2 linked regions of the Pigmentibacter sp. JX0631 genome follow. The protein of the gene in region 2 binds, or shares a complex with, the protein of the main gene of each other region. Links are inferred from orthologs where the notes say so. Each region holds a gene or a part of one and is shown on either strand. Other genes may lie near its edges.

Evidence for each region. The genes of interacting proteins can lie anywhere in the genome.
Region 1: the proteins of QEJ31_RS06225 (region 2) and nuoB are in contact, whole or in part, in a crystal structure (PDB 6Y11), measured with the Thermus thermophilus proteins. The link is inferred for Pigmentibacter sp. JX0631 from one-to-one orthologs. Residues at the interface, in WP_096411122.1 of Thermus thermophilus: Arg36, Val44, Arg45, Met46, Gly47, Pro48, Asn49, Arg50, Val51, Leu57, Gln58, Ala61, Asp62, Ile64, Lys65, Ile67, Phe68, Lys69, Glu70, Ile72, Val74, Glu223, Ala224, Glu225, His233, Thr234, Glu235, Tyr236, Ser237, Trp241; in WP_096411117.1 of Thermus thermophilus: Arg16, Glu17, Gly18, Leu24, Leu27, Val28, Trp30, Gly31, Arg32, Asn34, Ser35, Trp37, Thr54, Asp55, Ala56, Asp59, Ala61, Arg62, Phe63, Gly64, Glu66, Val67, Phe68, Arg69, Ala70, Ser71, Arg73, Gln74, Ala75, Asp76.

What each region holds. Positions count from the first base shown.
Region 1 is NZ_CP123622.1:339,612-343,015, reverse strand. What follows is about bases 1-2,943. They hold nuoB (NADH-quinone oxidoreductase subunit NuoB), read right to left. Parts: upstream 1,750-2,943; coding sequence 1,252-1,749; downstream 1-1,251. Other genes in these bases: QEJ31_RS01445 (peptidylprolyl isomerase), read right to left, coding at 2,823-2,943; QEJ31_RS01450 (hypothetical protein), read right to left, coding at 1,789-2,775; QEJ31_RS01460 (response regulator transcription factor), read right to left, coding at 479-1,249; QEJ31_RS01465 (hypothetical protein), read left to right, coding at 1-446. Outside these bases: more of QEJ31_RS01445, read right to left, coding at 2,944-3,404. UniProt on the Escherichia coli protein: NDH-1 shuttles electrons from NADH, via FMN and iron-sulfur (Fe-S) centers, to quinones in the respiratory chain. The immediate electron acceptor for the enzyme in this species is ubiquinone.
Region 2 is NZ_CP123622.1:1,437,212-1,441,031, forward strand. Bases 1-2,896 are described here. They hold QEJ31_RS06225 (NADH-quinone oxidoreductase subunit H), read right to left. Parts: upstream 2,056-2,896; coding sequence 946-2,055; downstream 1-945. Other genes in these bases: nuoL (NADH-quinone oxidoreductase subunit L), read right to left, coding at 1-81; nuoK (NADH-quinone oxidoreductase subunit NuoK), read right to left, coding at 84-389; QEJ31_RS06220 (NADH-quinone oxidoreductase subunit J), read right to left, coding at 373-927; ndhC (NADH-quinone oxidoreductase subunit A), read right to left, coding at 2,068-2,448; QEJ31_RS06235 (formimidoylglutamase), read right to left, coding at 2,510-2,896. Also shown: more of QEJ31_RS06235, read right to left, coding at 2,897-3,622. UniProt on the Escherichia coli protein: NDH-1 shuttles electrons from NADH, via FMN and iron-sulfur (Fe-S) centers, to quinones in the respiratory chain. The immediate electron acceptor for the enzyme in this species is believed to be ubiquinone.

The DNA.
Region 1 (3,404 bases), 1.1 Mb from region 2 along the record:
ATATTAAGTATTTACAAGAAAAAATTTCACAAAAGTTTAAAGAACATATGGCTACTAATTCGGAAAGAAATCCAGGATGCACAGGTTATGCTTTGATAGCCCCATTAAATCAAACGTGTTTTAATGGGGGCAACACTTTAAATGCTTTTTTAGATAGAGGGTATGTAACTCGTTCATTCGCTAATGTTGCGGATTGGACGCAATTTGCAGCTGAACGACCATATGAAAAAGCGGCAATTAATGCTGTGTTTACCGCAATAGAAACTTCAAATGAAACTGACTTTATAAATGCCACAGCGAAACTTGCAGCAATACATCCCGTTCAATCACAAAGAAAGGTTGTATTGGAGTCTTTTCCGGACATGTTTGTAACAAAAGATTTCTCCACATTCCAAATTTTTTCTAGTTATATGCATTTCCTTCTGAATTGCACTCGTTTCCATTAATTATCGTTGGGAGAAACGCAAAAAATATAATTTCAATGAGGATCAATTAATTGATAACCAAATCCATGAATAGTTTCGATCATACTTCCAGCAACTCCTAATTTTTGTCTTAGGCGTTTTATATGGGTATCGACTGTTCTTGTATTAACCTGGCCTTCATATCCCCAGACTTTTTGTAAAAGAGCTTCTCTACTTTGCAGTTTTCCTACTCTTTCACACAAAAAAACTAATAATTGATATTCAGTCGCCGTAAGTGAAATAACTTCATTATTCACTGTTACTTTATATTCATCAGGAAATATTTTTATTGTGCCAACTGAAATAATTTTCGAACTATTTTGTTCTAATGGATCTTGGGGAATGTTTATTTTCTCGCCATCTTTATTTGATGGATTGTGAGAGTTTTGAAATTTTAAGGCATGCGATCGACGTAATAAAGCATTCACTCTAAGCATTAGTTCTCTTGGAGAAAATGGTTTTGTAATATAGTCGTCAGCACCAGCTTCGAATCCTTCTACTTTATCTTTTTCTTGGGAACGTGCTGTTAATAAAATGACAAGAATTCCAGCTGTATTAGAGTTATCACGAATGTTTTTTAATATTTCAGTACCATATATATTTGGTAACATCACATCTAATAAAACAAGATCAGGCATAAATTGAGAAATAAGTTCAAAAGCACCATTACCATCAAAATGTGATTTGACGTCATAATCCCTAGAAGCTTCCAGAGTATATTTCAATAAATTATTTAAATCTCTGTCATCTTCTATGATAAGAATGCGAAGCTTTTCTTCCTTCATGTTTACTTGTCTTCTTTCTCAGCTGAAATGCCTTCAAGAGCTTCTTTTTTTATTTTTTCTTGCAGTTGCATGAAGCCATCTAAAACAGCTTCTGGAGTTGGGGGACAGCCGGGAACATAGACGTCAACAGGTATGATTTTATCAACTCCCTGCATAACGTGATAAGCGCGATAAAAACCGCCTGAAGAAGCGCATGCGCCCATTGAAAGAACCCATTTTGGCTCTGGCATTTGATCATAAATTCTTTTGATTACTGGCCCCATTTTCTCTGTAATCGTGCCAGCAACAATCAATAAATCAGCTTGTTTTGGAGAAAAACGCACGACTTCTGCTCCAAATCGGGCTAAATCATATTTAGGTCCCATGACCGACATCAATTCGATTCCGCAGCAAGCAGTTCCAAAAGGATAAGGCCACAAAGAGTTCTTTCTTGCCCAAGCAACAAGTTCTTTTTGCTTAGTTGTTATGTAAAATTCACTTCCATAATTGTGGTGCTTCATAAAAAAGCTCTCCTATAAAATACTATTTCACTATTTGTGTTAACCATTATCTATCGGAAACAAAGGTACTTTACCAAAAAAATCGAGAACAAGATTTATTGCGCATTCCTTTGGTAAGCTCATTTTTACAGTATCACCAAAACCCAAATATGCGCAGGAATCAGGTCCATCAACACAGACGAGACCTTGGCGCATGCGAGAAAAAAACAACAATGATTTTTCATCTCCGTCAATAGAAAATTGCTTTAATTGTAAAGATTCATTTCTTGGGGTGTAGGGTTCTCTGACTGCTGCTAATATTTGGGATGAAAGAAGATCTAACTTTTGAAAACCATATGATGAAATAGCAGCTGTACTCCCAGCTGCAGTAGATACCCAAAGTCCACTTGACAATTGTTTCTCAGAACCAAACTCTTTAGTAAAATTTGAGGAAAAAATTCCTAATTGATATCTACTTGTGGCAGCTGGGTGGCGATTACAGAGCAGCACATCATTTAATGCCAATGGAAGAATTTGTTTTCGTGAAACTTCTAGTTTAATTCTTCTTACACTTTTTGTTGAATATTCTTTCTTAACAATACAGCCTATGGCTTTTTCAATATCGTTAGGAACTACAGGACACATATGCCCTACAGAGTGTGCGGGGCAAGAATTAATTCCTAATAAAGCGACATCGCCTCCTACATGATGACTTGCGTGCAAAAGAGTACCATCACCACCTAATGAAATGACCAATTTTAATTTTGGATTTAAACCAGAATTTTTGCATTTATCATTATAGTAACAAATATTATTTGAAGATAATTCATCCAAATTAAATATTTTATATGTCAATGAATATTTTTCTAAAGCTTTGAGTAAAATATCTCTACTTTTTGTATGTTCATTATGCGCTTCTTGTAAAGGAACTGGAGTTTGGTTGTCTCTTTCCAAGTAATCAAAAAAATCTATATTAATTTTACTTCTTGTATATCGCTCTAGGGTTGTTTGTTTTTGAATAATAAAAACATCAACATCACTTTGCAAAATTAGTACCTTTCAATAAATCGGAAGTCTTTTTGCGCTCTAAAAAATTAATTTAGAAGAGCTGGGTTGATTTTAATTTTATCACTTTTTTCATATGAAGATAGGATATACTTTTGTGTTTTTGTGGCGAATTCTTGGCTATTCATTCCAGTCATTTGTTTTTTAAGAGCTTCAATTTGTTCATTTGTATTAGTTGGAACAGTTTTTGAGACTAATTTTACAATAGCTTTTTTAGCCCCGAAATCTAAAACTTTCTGAATTAAATCTCCAGGATTTTTAAGGGAGAAAACATTTTGCGCCAAACTGTCTGATACTCCAAGCTCGGTAATAAATGATTCAGAAACTTTATATTGTTTTGAAACATATTGCCATGTGATTTTATTTTCAGTTAATATTGTGTTTAATTTAGCGATATTTTTTGCTGATAAAGTTTCATTTATTTCTTTTAATAGATTCGCTTCTAGCTTTTGCTTAATGTCGCTTCCTATCATTTGTTCAGCTAATTGTAATTTTACATCTTCAAATGATTTTGTAATGGCTGGCTTACCTTCTATAAATTTAAAAATGCGGTAACCAAAAGGGGTTTCAACTATAGTAGATAAAGGATTTTGGGAAGTTAGGCTTAGTGC
Region 2 (3,820 bases):
TTTTCTTAGCATAAATGCATTCAGCAAAGCACCAACTAATGGCAGTAAAACTATTAAAGTAAGTAATGTTTGTTGTTGCATAATTATCCTCTCAGCACTCTGAGATCATCAATCTCAACACTTGACTTAGCACGATATAAAGAAATGATAAGTGCAAGACCAATTCCTGCTTCACATGCAGCCACAGCCATCACAAAAAACATGATCACTTGCCCATCAATTGTATGAGTCATATTACTTGCACTAATAAATGCTAAATTAGCTGCATTTAACATAACCTCAATACTTAGCATCATAAAAATCAAATTTTTTCTAAACATGACCCCAAAAAGTCCAACTATGAAGAGAAGTATAGAAAAATATATTCCTAATTCAGGAAGACTTGGCATCATTCACCTTCGCTTTCTTTGCTATGACAATTGCGCCAACAATAGCTACTAATATTAAAAAACTTATTAATTCAAAAGCCCAGAGATAATCAGTAAACATTAAGGCAGATACATTTTTTACATTCTCATTCATAGATGCTGGGTAATAAGGAGGTCTAGCATTTGCAAGCGATACAGAGTTAAGACCGGAAACTAAATATCCCTGACCAACTTTTGTTCCTAGAAATAATGCAACTAAAAAACCAAGTACTGTTAAAACTAATTCACCTAAAGTAACTCTACCATAACGTAACTCTTCAGGAGGTAAATTCAAGAGCATAATAACAAAAACGAATACTACCATAATTGCGCCAGCATATACTATAATTTGTGAAACAGCTGAAAAATGCGCTCCAAGTAAACCATACATACCAGCAAGCAGCATCATGACAACAATGAGCAACATTGCGGCAGTGACTGGCCATTTTCTTGTAATCATTAAAGCAGATAAAAATACTGCGAGGATTCCCATTATTAAAAAAGATATTTGAGTCAACATTTGAGTCCCTTTTCTTAATTAATGAAATTTTACAATTGCTGTGACAATTGCAGTAATTATAAGATTTACAAGGGCGATAGGAAGTAAATATATCCATCCTAATCTCATTAATTGATCATATCTAAAGCGAGGAATAGTAAATCTAACTTGAACAAATAGCCACATTAATATAATTACTTTTGTCAATAAAACAACTATACCTAAAGGTAATAAGAGCCATCTTGTAACAACTTCACCGAGATGAGGCGTCATAGTGTCCAGTAAATATGCCTGTGATAACCAAGGAAGTTCATATCCACCAAAAAATAACGAAACAGTAAGTACACACATAACAAACATCATTGCGTACTCACCAAGAAAGAATAGCGACCAACGCATAGCTCCGTACTCAGTCAAAAATCCGGCTACAAGTTCTCCTTCACTTTCAGCTAAATCAAATGGCAGTCTGTTTGTTTCTGCACAAATAGCTACTATAAATATAATAAAAGCGACAGGTGCGTGAAAAACCCCCCAATTAGGAAGAAATCCCCAAAGTATTTCAGACTGTTTCGTTATCATAGTTTGAAGATCTAATGTTCCCCAAATAAAAATTAAAGGAATAATGCTAAGGCCCATAGCTACTTCATAACTAACCATTTGTGCAGAAGCGCGTAAACCACCTAACAGGGAATATTTATTATTTGAAGACCAACCAGCTAAAGTAACACCATAAACAGCTAATGAAGAAAAGGCAAATATCAAAAGAAATCCTGAGTTCAAGCTTACTGCTTGTAAATTTACAACTTCATTATTAACTAGAATATGACTTCCCCATGGAATTGCCACAGTAACAGCAAGTCCCATAGTAACAGGAATTACTGGAGCTAAAACATAAAAAGCTTTGTGTACATAAGGAGGAACAAAATCTTCTTTAAATAAAAGTTTAATTGCATCAGCAATTGGTTGCCCTAATCCTAATAATCTAAACTTAAAAAAACCGACTCTATTTGGTCCCAATCGACGTTGTATAATAGCGCACTGTCTGCGTTCTACCCAACTCATAATAGGAGCCACTTGTGCACCTACTGCTATACCAAGCAGCATAAGAAGAATGGTGCTGATAACTTGAGTCATACTAATATCAAACATTACCAAAACTCCTTAATCCCAACGTAACGCACCACGTCTGATGACATATATGTAGCCAATTGCTAAAGTTGCCAAAAATAATCCAACTTCAACAATTCCAAACCACCCTAAATAATCAAACGCAGTTGCCCACAGGTACATAAATATTGTTTCAATATCGAAAAGAATAAATAAAATTGCGGTTAAATAAAATTTGATTGAAAACCGGTTTTCAGCGGAACTTGTAACCGGCAAACCGCATTCATACACTTCAAGTTTGTGTGAATTAGGTTTTTTAGGGCCAAGAAAAAGTGATGCGCCGCTAACTCCAAGACCTAGTGCAAGCCCAAATACTAATATGAGCAATATTGGCAAATAAGGATTCAAACCAATAGAATAAACGGATTGCTCCATATGCAAGTTCCTCCTTAACGAGTTCAACTATCTCATAATCATCCATGCGACAAGAGAACCATCAAGTTAATCTTGAAGAATATTCTTCACGCAATAATGCCATACGATAAACGAGTGCTGCTGTTAATCTTGAAGTCATTTCATGAGTATCCCTTGCCGGGCAAAGTTCTGCAATGTCCATAACACGACATGTTTGGGATTTGGCAATAAATGTTAAAGATTGTGACAAATCTTTTACTTGAACTCCAAATGGTGTTGAAGCACTTGTTCCAGGAGCAATGGCTTGATCAAAAATATCTAAACACAATGAAATATGCACGCTGCCTTTAAATCGATCAAACCCAAAAGTTGTACAATCATCTAAATGATCGCGAATATGTTCTAAAGGAGTTTGCGCATGTCCTGCAAACAAATCTCTCCAAACATTTAATAAAGTCATATATTCAATTGTTGGAATCTTTTTTTCAAATACATAATCATACAATGATTGAGGATTTCTTTCTCTTTGAATTCCTATTTCTAGTAAAGCTTTGCCGTCATGAATATTGAATGGAAAGTCTTCAATAATTCTTCTAAAAGCAGTTCCACTGTTAATTTTTCCATTTTCTACAGGACGCAAATCAAAATGCGCATCTAAATTTATAATTGGTATTTTTTCTTTCTGTTTTCCTAATACATGGCCTTTGTAGCTTCCATAACTAAAATCATGACCACCGCCAATCACAAAAATCATTTTCGCATTTTTTTTAATAAAATAATTTACTACTTCAGAAAGTCTTTCATGAGTTTCTTCTATTGATTTAGAAAGTACTAAATTTCCAGCATCAAAAAATTTACTTGATATAAGATCACAATTTTTATTAATTACTTCACTACTTGTAAATGGTTTGTGCGTACTAGGATTAAATATCCTTAAATTCGTGTCATAAAGTCTATAGAAACTTTCTCGAAAACGATCCGGCCCCTCTTTAGCTCCTGGATTTCCATTATTTTCAATAACTCCTCTGTCATCAGGAACTCCAACTATAATATATTTATCATTAAAATCTAATTCTAATTTTTTTTGATTTTTTTCAAAATATTCAATATTTTTTATTGATGTACCAAGGGTTTCTTTTCGACTACTTCCATTAATTTTAGCTTTTTCTAAAAATTTTAATACAGTTTTTGTCATGTTAATTCCAAATTTTTTGAGAAATAAAAAATTAGCAACGTTTAATTTTGCTCAATGCTTAATTTTTTTCAAGCATATGAATTTCTATATTAAGATATTAAAATAGATTTTTTATCTGAACAAATTATTCCTTATATTTTATATAATTATGAAAAAATACCATTAATTTGCAAACGTTTTTATTTTATGACAATTTGC